2 regions of the Aminobacter sp. SR38 genome follow, and region 1 is predicted to be linked to the other one. Evidence: predicted binding sites of a transcription regulator. Region 1 holds the regulator's gene; the other holds the start of a gene.
The links. Region 1 encodes PhoB, which activates phosphate uptake and scavenging genes when phosphate is short. Its sites were predicted from a motif close to TGTCATNNANCTGTCAT; they were not measured.
Positions count from the first base shown of each region.

Region 2: IG197_RS26695 (DUF1868 domain-containing protein) is a predicted target of PhoB. The motif match lies at 3,248-3,264, and genes of this name have one in related genera.

Region 1 covers NZ_CP062112.1:3,788,329-3,794,143, reverse strand. Annotated here, with positions in the region: gene xylF (D-xylose ABC transporter substrate-binding protein) at 1-428, opposite strand, end outside; gene IG197_RS18600 (ROK family protein) at 679-1,920, shown strand; gene phoB (phosphate regulon transcriptional regulator PhoB) at 1,947-2,636, opposite strand; gene phoU (phosphate signaling complex protein PhoU) at 2,735-3,439, opposite strand; gene pstB (phosphate ABC transporter ATP-binding protein PstB) at 3,478-4,302, opposite strand; gene pstA (phosphate ABC transporter permease PstA) at 4,327-5,643, opposite strand; gene pstC (phosphate ABC transporter permease subunit PstC) at 5,640-5,815, opposite strand, start outside.
Region 2 covers NZ_CP062112.1:5,447,385-5,453,199, reverse strand. Annotated here, with positions in the region: gene IG197_RS26720 (hypothetical protein) at 1-202, opposite strand, end outside; gene IG197_RS26715 (hypothetical protein) at 506-937, shown strand; gene IG197_RS26710 (VOC family protein) at 1,013-1,411, shown strand; gene IG197_RS26705 (hypothetical protein) at 1,536-1,709, shown strand; gene IG197_RS26700 (alpha/beta hydrolase) at 1,706-2,380, shown strand; gene IG197_RS26695 (DUF1868 domain-containing protein) at 2,447-3,202, opposite strand; gene minE (cell division topological specificity factor MinE) at 3,445-3,714, opposite strand; gene minD (septum site-determining protein MinD) at 3,711-4,526, opposite strand; gene minC (septum site-determining protein MinC) at 4,543-5,247, opposite strand; gene IG197_RS26675 (alpha/beta fold hydrolase) at 5,493-5,815, shown strand, end outside.

The DNA.
Region 1 (5,815 bases):
GCGGCGAACACGCCCTTGGCCTGCATGCGGCCGACTTCCTTGTTGTCGAAGGTCAGGTAGAAGGCATCCTTGTTCTCGATCAGGCGGTCGTAGCCGACAACAGGAATGCCTTCGGCGACGGCCTTGTCGACAGCCGGTCCGATGGCCGAGGCGTCCTGAGCCAGGATGATCAGGGCGTTGGCGCCCTGGGAGATCAGGCTTTCGACGTCGGTCAGCTGCTTGGCCGGCGACGACTGCGCGTCAGCCGAGATGTACTTGTCGCCGGCGGCCTCGATGGCGGCCTTCATGGCGGCTTCGTCGGTCTTCCAGCGCTCTTCCTGGAAGTTCGACCAGGAGACGCCGATGACCTTGTCCTTTGCCGAAGCCACTGCCGTAAGCGACAGAGTCATGGCAACGCCCGCCAGGATGGCGGTGGTAAACTTTTTCATTATTTCCTCCCTGCGCCCAATGGGCGCGCCTACTTCGCGATAGCCCTTGGAGAAGCTCTTTTTTTTCGAGCCTCGAAAAAATACTGACTCAATGCCCGGCCACTGTCAACATGGTTTCGCGAGCGCTCCTTATTTTTTTCGGAGCCCGAAATAAATAGAGACATTTGGCGCTGGCTCTGTCACAATCACTTGGCGCGTAAGGGACTGCCGCTTAAGAAGGGCAGCGCTTCGCCGGGAGGAAGACGAGCACATGTCGGTCGGCATACGTCACGACGATCTGAGACGGCGCAACCGCGCCATGGTTATATCCGCGGTTCGCCGAGCCAGCCAGCCATCGCGCACCGAAATCGCCGCCACCACCGGCCTCAGCCATTCGACGATCTCGACGATTTCCTCCGATCTCATATCAGAAGGCATCCTTGCCGAGGCCAAGTTCAGCGAACCCGTCTCCATGAAACGGGGGCGGCCGCAGGTCGGGTTGATGCTCGATGCCGATGCTGCGTCTGTCGTTGCGGTCGTGCTCTCGCTCAACAGCCTGTCCGCCGCCATCATCGACTATGCCGGCAACACCGTGACCGAAGAGACCCGGCGGCTTGTCACGCAGCAGATGCCTGCCGAGGCGCTGGTCGACGAATGCGTCGGAATGGTCCGGCGCCTGATCGACAGCGCCGGCGCTTCGGGCGGCGCCGTCCTACGCATCGCCATCGCCGTCCAGGGCATCACCGACGCCGCCTCGCGCAAGCTGTTGTGGTCTCCGATCACCCGATACGACGACATCCCCTTCGCCGACCGGCTGGAGCAGGAGTTCGGCGTACCTGTTTCGGTTGAGAACGACTGCAACATGATCGCCGAGGCCCTCCGCTGGCGAGATCCGGTGCGTTATCGCGACGACTTCATCGCCATCCTGCTCTCGCACGGCATCGGCATGGGCCTCGTCATCAAGGGCGAGCTGTTCACCGGCACGCAGTCGTCGGGTGCCGAGTTCGGCCACATGATCCACCGCCCGGACGGCGCGCTTTGCCGTTGCGGCCGCCGCGGCTGCATCGAGGCCTATGCCGGCAACTACGCCATCTGGCGCAACGCAAGGGTTGGCGACGAGAATGCCGAGCCGCTGGCCGACCTGTCCGACGACGACATCAGGGCCGTGGCCGATGCGGCACGTGACCATGATGGCCCCGAACGCGAGGCCTTTCGCAAGGCCGGCGAAGCCATCGGCTTTGGACTCGGCTCGATGTTTGCGCTGTTCGACCCCGCCCCCCTCGCCTTCGTCGGCGTCGGCGCAACCGCCTTCGACATCATGGAGCCACATGTGCGCGCGGCCATCGCCAAGACGGCGGGCGGGCTGCACTCGAAGGCGATCTCCTTCGACACCGAACCCAACGAGGTTCCGCTCAAACGCGAGGGCGCGATGATGCGCGCGCTGCTTGCCATTGATCAGGAGATTTTTGCCGCAGGCACGGCTCCACGCCGTGCCGGTGCCGACGTCGCCTAGCTGAGCGGAAAAGAGCCCGAAGCGGCTCAGTCCTCGCGGATGGCGTAGCCGGCACCGCGAATGGTCCGGATCACGTCAGGCATGCGGCCGTTGTTGACCGCCTTGCGCAGGCGCCCGACATGCACGTCAACGGTGCGCTCGTCGATATAGATCGTCTCGCCCCAGACATTGTCGAGCAACTGGCTGCGCGAGAACACGCGGCCCGGGTGCCGCATCATGAATTCGAGCAAGCGGAATTCGGTCGGCCCGAGCTTGATCTCGCTCTTCTTGCGGTAGACGCGGTGCGACTCGCGGTCGAGCATGATGTCGCCGACCTTGAGCACCGAGGACAGCACCTCGGGTTTGGCCCGGCGCAGCAGCGCCTTGACGCGCGCCATGAATTCCGGCGTCGAGAACGGCTTGACCAGGTAGTCGTCGGCCCCGGTCGAAAGCCCGCGCACCCTGTCGCTTTCCTCGCCCCGCGCCGTCAGCATGATGATCGGCAGGCGTTCGGTGTCGGGACGCATCCTGAGCCGGCGGCACAGTTCTATACCCGACAGCGCCGGCACCATCCAGTCGAGCACCAGCAGGTCGGGCACGTTTTCCTGGAGCCGAATCTCGGCCTCGTCGCCACGCGTGACGACCTCGACCTGATAGCCTTCGGATTCGAGATTGTAGCGAAGCAGCACGCCCAGCGGCTCTTCGTCTTCGACGACCATGACCTTGGGAGCGATCATTGGCTATACCTTGTCCTTGCGCATGGCCGCTTGTGGACCATGCGCTGATTTAACCTATGCAGCGCCCCCGCGCCAAACGCATGCGGTTGCGGAAATGCTCAGGCCGGAACCGTCGTCGTGGTCTCGTCGACCTTGGGCCGGTTCAGCGGCAGCTGCGTACCCGTCACGACGAAATAGGCGTTCTCGGCGATGTTGGTGACATGGTCGCCGATGCGCTCGAGGTTCTTGGCGCAGAACAGCAGATGCGTGCAGGCCGTGATGTTGCGCGGATCTTCCATCATGTAGGTCAGGAGTTCGCGGAACACGGCGGTGTACTGGATGTCGATCTTCTGGTCGTCGGCGCGCAGATCCTTCAGGCCCTCGGCCTGACGCGCGACATAGAGATCGACGACGCCGCGAACCTGGCCAAGCACCAGCTGCGCCATCGCATCGATCGAATGCGAGAGATTGCGCGGGGTCGGCGACTGGCCGACGGCGCCGACGCGCTTGGCAATGTTCTTGGCGAGGTCGCCGATGCGCTCGAGGTCACCCGCCATGCGGATGGCACCGACCACGGCGCGCAGGTCCTGCGCCATCGGCTGGCGCTTGGCGATCAGAGTGATCGCCGAATTGTCGAGATCGCGCTGCTTGGCGTCCATGATCGTATCGTCGGCAACGACGTTTTGCGCCAGTGCCTGGTCGGACGTGAGAAGCGCGCGGATGGCGCCGGCCACCATTGCGCCGGAAAGATCGCCCATGTCGCGGATGAGCTGGTCGACGTGCTGAAGTTCTTCGTCGAAGGACCGGACTGTATGTTCGCCCATGATTTCTTCCTCGTATCGTGTGCCGCGACGAAACCCACTCAGCCGAAGCGGCCGGTGATGTAGTCCTGCGTCCGCTTGTCGTCGGGGTTGGTGAACATCTTGTCGGTCGGGCCTTCCTCGACGAGATAGCCGAGGTGGAACATCGCCGTGCGCTGCGACACGCGCGCCGCCTGCTGCATCGAGTGCGTGACGATGACGATCGTGTAGTTCTCGCGCAGTTCGTCGATCAGCTCCTCGACCTTGGCGGTGGCGATCGGGTCGAGCGCCGAACACGGCTCGTCCATCAGGATCACCTCGGGCGAAACGGCGATGGCGCGCGCGATGCACAGGCGCTGCTGCTGGCCGCCCGACAGGCCGGTGCCCGGCTCGTTGAGGCGGTCCTTGGCTTCGTTCCACAGAGCGGCCTTCTGCAGGCTCTTCTCGACGATCACGTCGAGCTCGGCCTTGTTCTTGGCGAGACCATGGATGCGCGGGCCGTAGGCGACGTTCTCGTAGATCGACTTCGGGAACGGGTTCGGCTTCTGGAACACCATGCCGACGCGGGCACGCAGCTCGACGACGTCGATCTTGGGATCGTAGATGTCTTCGCTGTCGAGGGTGATCTTGCCGCCGACGCGGGCTGCGTCGATGGTGTCGTTCATGCGATTGAGGCAGCGCAGGAAGGTCGACTTGCCGCAGCCCGACGGGCCGATCAGCGCCGTCACCTGATTCTGGCGAACGTCGAGATCGACGCCGAACAGCGCTTGCTTCTCGCCATAGTGCACGGTCACCTTGTCGCCGCGCATCTTGATGATTTCGTTCGTTCTGGCGTTCATCTCAGCATTCACCGCGTCGTCGAGGGATTTTTCGGTCATGATGTTCATAGCAGGATGCTCCTTGTCCATGCCCTACCAGCGGCGCTCGAAGCGGCGGCGCAGGACGATGGCGACGATGTTCATGGCCATGAGGAAGATGAGAAGAATGATGATGGCGCCCGACATGCGCTCGACAAAGGCGCGTTCGGCCTCGTTCGCCCACATGTAGATCTGCACCGGAAGTGCGGTTGCGGGATCGAACGGCGTCTTGGGATAGTCGGCGACGAAGGCGACCATGCCGATCAAGAGAAGCGGTGCTGTCTCGCCGAGCGCACGCGCCAGGCCGATGATGGTGCCGGTCAGGATGCCGGGAGCGGCCAGTGGCAGGATGTGCTGGAACACCATCTGCATCTTCGAGGCGCCGAGGCCAAGCGCTGCCGAACGGATCGACGGCGGCACGGCAGCCAAGGCGGCGCGCGTCGCGATGATGATGGTCGGCAGCGTCATCAGCGTCAGCACCAGGCCGCCGACGAAGGATGCCGAACGCGGCAGGCCGAGGAAATTGATGAACACGGCCAGGCCGAGCAGACCGAAGACGATCGACGGCACGGCGGCGAGGTTGTTGATGTTGACCTCGATCAGGTCAGTGAAGCGGCTCTTCTTGGCGAATTCCTCGAGATAGATCGAGGCGGCGACGCCGATCGGCAGCGCCAGCAAAAGCACGATCACCATCATGTAGAACGAGCCGATGAGGGCTACGCCGACGCCCGACGTTTCAGGACGGCTTGATGCGCCGTAGCTGAACAGGCCGGTGTTGAAATGCTCGGCCATCACGCCTTCGGCCTTGAGCTTGTTCATCCATTCGACCTGCTGGTCCGACACCTTGCGGCGGCTTTCCGGCACGTCGAGGTCGATCTGACCCTTGAAAGCCGAGTCGAGATTGGCGGCGGCGAGGATGTCGACGTTGCGGGTCGTGCCGATGACCGACGGGTCGGCGGCGACGATCGCCCGGAGCTGGACGCGCGAGCTGTCGGACAGGAAGCCCTTGAGCTTGCGCACATCGGCCTTGTTGTTCGGGTCGATGCCGAGCTTCTCGATCAGCGCCTGCTCGGCGAGCTTGGGATAGTTCGCCGTGATCAGCACATTCGGATCGGTCGCCCGCTTGTTGGACGGGTCGATGATCTTTTCGTCGAAGTTGATCGGCAGCGTCACCGTCGTCTGCCAGAAGGCCGTGTAGCCCTTGGAAACGATCGAGGTCAGCATCACCGCCAGGAAGGCCAGGCCGATGGCGATCGCCAGCACGCCATAGAGGCGGAAGCGGCGTTCGGCGGCATAGCGCTTCTTGAGGCCGATGTCGCGGCGCGGACGGGCAGCTGACGCGGTCAGCGTGTCGAGCGAAATATCGGTCATTCGTACTGCTCCCGGTACTTCCGGACGATGTAAAGGGCGACGATGTTCATCACCAGCGTCAGCGCGAACAGCGTGATGCCGAGCGCGAAGGCGACGAGCGTCTGCGGCGTGTTGAATTCAAGATCGCCGGTCAGCTGATTGACGATCTTGACGGTGATGGTGGTCATCGCCT
Region 2 (5,815 bases), 1.7 Mb from region 1:
CTACCCCCGCGACGCCCTGCGCCGTTCCCAGCGCAGTCGCCTCCGCCATCATCTGCTTTTCCAGCTTGCGCGTGTCGTCGGAATAGCCAGGACCTTCGAAGTTCGATTCAGTGGTCGTCGAGCAGGCCGAGATCGCGTAGCAGAGCGCCAGCGCGCCACTGCCGATCCATGCCCGATGACCTGACAATGCGGTTCTGCCCATGCCTCGCCCCTCGACCGGCAACGGCCGGCGCAGCGGCGGCCCCTGCCGCCAGCCCCTTTCATCTACGCCCGGGGGAAGGCCACGTCTTGGACTGGAATGAACAGACCATGCCCAGACGGAACAAGCCATCGATTTCAGCTGTTACTCGGCAAAACAACTTGCTGCCTGCACCAAATCTGCTGCACGAAATACGCGCAGTGTTGCTGGAATATCTTTTCCTCGCGACCGGAACAGCCAAAAATTGTTCACTGGACATCGTTCTTCCCTAGGGCAAACTGCCTCCAGGGGTGCGAAGGAGGAGATATGCGCGCAAGAACAGCGACCATCGGCGACCTCGAGGTGGTCTTCCATGACCTGTCCAAACGGATGTCCGACGAGTATGCCGCCGCCGGCAAGGACGCCAAGAGCGCCTACGACAACCTGATGATGAACCTGAAGGAAGGACGCGCCCACGCGCTTGTCGAAGGTGACCGCCCGGTGGCGATCATCGCCTGGCACGAGCATTCGGACGCGGCCGAAACACTCTTCGCCGCCCAGGACGAATTCTTCGCCGCGCCCACGGTCCGGTTCTGCAAGCGTCACATCCGCCGTATCCAGCAACTTGCCGGCAACGTGCCGATCCACTCGCGCGGCTGGCTCGATCGCCCCGAGGTCGCGCGCTGGTTCCGCATCATCGGCTATGTCGAACGCGGCCGGCAGCATGGCGCCCTGCTGTTCGAACTCCCGCCCGCCTAGACCAGCCGCCTTGGCAAGGACGCGTCGTCGTAGCAGACTGCTGCGGCGACTGTGCCCCCATCCCGGGAGTAACCGATGCCATCTGACACGGTACACTCTGAAATGGTCAATGTCCGCTACCTCGTCGACGACGTCGAGGTCTCGATCGACTGGTACACGCGCCATCTCGGCTTCGAGGTGCTTACCAACTATGCGCCGGCCTTTGCCGACGTCTCCCGTGGGTCGCTGCGCCTGTTACTCAGCGGCCCGACCAGTTCGGCGGCACGGCCGATGTCCGATGGCGCCCAGCCGCGCGCCGGCGGCTGGAACCGCATCCACCTGATCGTCGACGATCTCGCGGCGCAGGTGGCGCGACTGCAGGCCGAGGGCGCGCAGTTCCGCAACGACATGATCAAGGGCCCCGGCGGCGCGCAGATCCTGCTCGTCGACCCCTCGGGCAATCTCGTCGAGCTGTTCCAACCGGCCGGGCGCTAGGCGCAAGAGGTCGCGACTTCCCCCGACAGGCGCCTGCACAACCCATGCTTGCGCGCTTGAGCAAAGGCGCTCACAGTTCCTTGGCCTCGATGGGAGGTTCTTTTCATCAACTGCGGGGGTAGTCATGATGCAGGCTTGGGGAGCTGATACGACCGAAGAGACATTCCAGAGCGCCGGGGGGCTGAACATCTTCCTCAGGTCGCGGCGACCGGAAGGCAAGGCGCGCGCCGTCGTCGTCATCTGCCACGGCGTCAATTCCCATGGCGGGCAGTATGGCTGGGCGCGGAGCATCTCGTGAAGCACGGCTTTGCCGTCTTCGCGCTCGACCTGCGCGGACGCGGCAAATCGGACGGCGAACGCTTCTTTGTCGAGACGGTCGACGACTATGTCAGCGATGTCGCCGGCGCGATCCGGATTGCCAAGTCGCGATATCCCGGCCTGCCGCTGTTCCTGCTCGGCCACAGCGCCGGCGGCGTGGTCTCGGCCACTTACACGCTCGAAAACCAGTCGGAGCTTGCCGGCTTCATCTGCGAGAGTTTTGCCTTCCAGGTGCCGGCGCCCGGATTCGCGCTCGCTGCGATCAAAGGGCTCAGCCACGTCGCCCCGCGCCTGCCGGTGCTTAAGCTCAAGAACGAGGATTTTTCCCGCGACCCGGATGCGGTGGCAGCTCTCAACAGCGACCCGCTGATCGCCCACGAGGTTCAGCCGGCGCTGACCGTCGCAGCGCTCGTCCGCGCCGACGAAAGGCTGCGTGAGGAGTTCCCCATGATCACCCTGCCGGTGCTGATCATGCACGGCACCTCCGACAAGGCCACCGTCTGCCATGGAAGCGAATACTTTTTCGAAACCGCCGGCTCCCGGGACAAGACGCTGAAGCTCTATGAGGGCCATTATCACGATCTGCTCAACGACATCGGCAAAGAGGACGCCATTGCCGACATGACCAGTTGGATCGACAAGCGCCTTTAGGCGCGCCAGCGCTGGGCGGCGTACAGATCGTCACCGGGATCGCGACGCTCGCCGCGATCCATTCATTCAGCTGCCGAGTGCCTCCCACCTGCGCAATTTCCGCCCAAGGCCGCCAAGCACCAGCAACTCGCAGAAGTGGTTCATGTCCTCGAACGAGCAGAACGCCGGCGGGTCGAGTTCGAGGATCGGCATCTTGCGCCTGATGTCGCCGGCCACTTCGCCCAGCATCTCCTGCCAGCGCGGCAAGGCGTCGTCGTCGAGCCAGTCGATGGCGTAGGCGAAGGTGATGTGGAACGGGTAGTCGTCATGATCGGGATGGCGGTAGCCGAGCAGGTCGGCGAGCACGTCGCGCCATTGGCGCATTGCCCTGCGGTCGCGTTCCCGGGCACCGTCAACCAGAAGGCCGGAGGGCCGCGCATGTGTCACCTCGACCTGGAACGGTTCCAAGACCGGCAGCGTCTCCAGCCGCGCGACCATGATCTCGGTCAACTCCTCGATCGACGCGTCGAGCGCCAGGCCATCCGGCCAGAATCCCGGCTTGCGACGGTACTCGATGACGCCCTGGAACAGTGTCATGTGCAGGCTGGTGATGGGAGTGAAGACGAAGTGCCTCGCCTCGGGCATGGCGAGGAATTTCTCGCGGGCCTCGACCAGACCTTCCAGCGTCGGCGAGCCCTTCGAGACATGGCAGACGATGGTGTTGCCGGGCTCAGGCAGGAAGCCACCAGCGCGTAGATAGCGCGTGCCGAGATGCGGCGGCTGGGTCGTGTTGCGTCCACTGGAATAAGCGATCAGTTCGGGCGAGAGAGCATCTGCGGGCATCGTTGCGGTCCATCGTTCGAGGTCCGCCTGCCCTAACGCCCCTCAGCGACCGCCGCATGACAACAAGGAGATACGAGACTGCGAGTTCACGAAGCCGCAGCCTGAAAAGCTGCCCTCACCATCGGGATCGTCGATGCGGGTGCTGCCGCCCCGACACCTCAGGCCATCGCCGGCGTGGCAGGCACGACATCCTGCACACCGGCGGCCTCTCGGCGGATCGCCCAGCCAGCCTGCGTCTTCGCTCAGATCGCCGCCGCGGCCTTGATGCCGGCGTTGGGGATATGGATGTCGATTTCCAGCGTCGAGGTGGTGGCGCCGCGATCCATGGTGATCTTGACGTCATCCTGGTTGACCTGGACGTGCTTGGCGATGACCGCGATGATCTCCTCGCGCAGCACGGCGACGAGATCGGGCTGGTTGCGGTTGTTGCGTTCATAGGCGAGCAGCACCTGCAGACGCTCGCGCGCCACCGGTGCACTACCGCCACGCTTGAAGAAGTCGAGCAGTTTCATGCCACTCTCCTTCCCAGAAGACGGTTAAGGAGACCTTTCTTCTCGACCGGCGTGACCATCGGCACGTCCTCGCCCTCAAGGCGCTTGGCAGCGTCGGCATAGGCGCGCGCAGCGGCATTGGTCGGCTCGTTCAGCGTCACTGGCGAGCCGACATTGGAGGCGCGCAACACGCCCTGGCTTTCCGGAATGATGCCGAGCAGCGGCACCGACAGGATTTCCAGCACGTCGTCGATCGACAGCATCTCACCGCGGGCCGCGCGGCCGGCATCGTAGCGGGTTACCAGCACGTGCTTGGTGACGCGCTCACCCTTCTCGGCCTTCAGCGTCTTGGAATCGAGCAGGCCGATGATGCGGTCGGAATCGCGGACGGAGCTGACTTCCGGGTTGGTGACGATGACGGCCTCGTCGGCGAAACGCATGGCAAGCTGGGCGCCGCGCTCGATGCCGGCCGGGCTGTCGCACAGCACGTAGTCGAACTTGTCCCGGAGCGCGTTGATGACACCGGCGACACCCTCCTCGGTCAGCGCGTCCTTGTCGCGCGTCTGCGAAGCCGGCAGCAGGAACAGCGATTCGACGCGCTTGTCGCGGATCAGCGCCTGCGCCAGCTTGGCCTGGCCCTGCGTGACATTGACGAGGTCGAAGACGACGCGGCGCTCGGCGCCCATCACCAGGTCGAGATTGCGCAGGCCGACGTCGAAGTCGATCAGCACCACCTTCTTGCCGGACTGGGCGAGCACGGCACCGAGGGCAGCCGTCGAGGTCGTCTTGCCGACCCCGCCCTTGCCAGATGTGACGACCACTACCTTGCCCATTTTGTTGTCTCCGTTGTCAATTGAGGGGCGCGACCTGGATGGCGTTGTCTTCCAGATGGACCTGGATCGCCTTGCCATGCATCGACGGCTCCATGTCCTCGGCGGTGCGGTACCAGCCGTCGACGGCCAAAAGCTCGGCCTCGTTGCGGCGGCAGAAGATGCGGGCGCTGCGGTCGCCCCAGGCGCCGGCAAAGGCGCGGCCGCGCAGCGTGCCATAGACGTGGATCGAGCCGCCGGCGAGGATCTCGGAACCGAAGCTTGCCGAGCCCATGACGATCACGTCGCCATGCGGATGGACGATCGACTGGCCGGAACGCACCGGCTGCTCGACGATCAGCGTGTTGGACGGTGACAGCGGCGCCTTGGCGGCCTCCTCGGCCTTCGCCAGCGCTTCGGCGTCGACCTGTTCTTCCTCGACCATCGTCTTCCTGGCGCCGGCCAGTTTCGGTGGCAGCTCGTCGCCGAGCGAATCGATATAGTCGGCCTCGATCGCATAGGTCCTGATTCCGCGCTCGGCGATCAGGGCCACCAGGGCGCCGATTTCGTCGGCCAACGGCTTCAGCGCATTGAGGTCCAGCACCACCGGCCGGCCCTTGAAAAAGCCGGGAGAATTCTCGATCCAGCGGTCGAGATCCTGCAGCCACTGGTCCAGCGGCGCCTCGGGCACAAGCGCGAAGGCAACAAACGAACGGGCGCGAAAGCGGATGGATTTGTTCTGCATCGGGGGCGCAAATCACCGGCGGGACTTCAGGGAGGTCGGGGTGTAGGCGATGGTGAACGAAACGTAAACTGCAATTCGCCTTACAGCCTGCAATACGCCCGATGTGTTTCTTTTGCGCGACGGCCTGCGGCCTCGGCAATGGGGCTGGCGCCACTCTCACCCGATGTCTGGTTCGCCCTTGAGGAAGCCTTCCAGACCCATCGCCAACGCATCGAAGACAGTCCGGTGACCTCTGGGCAAAGCTGATGGCAAATCTTGGCTATGAACAGTTCCTCGCCCATGGCAGCGACATGGGCGCCGGCGTTGTCGAGCGGCTTCGGGCAGATCATCCTCACCGGCTCCTTGGCATCCACATGGTCAATGTATTCTCCGGATATCCCGCTGCCTCCGACCTCGACGACGAGGAGCGCGCGTTTCTGGACATTGTCCCGCAGTGGCGGATGGCAGAAGGCGCCTATGCGATGCTGCACGCCACCAAGCCGCGCACCATAGCCGTCGCTCTCAACGACTCGCCGGCGGGGTTGGCAGCCTGGATTGCGGAAAAATTCCACGATTGGACGGACGACCG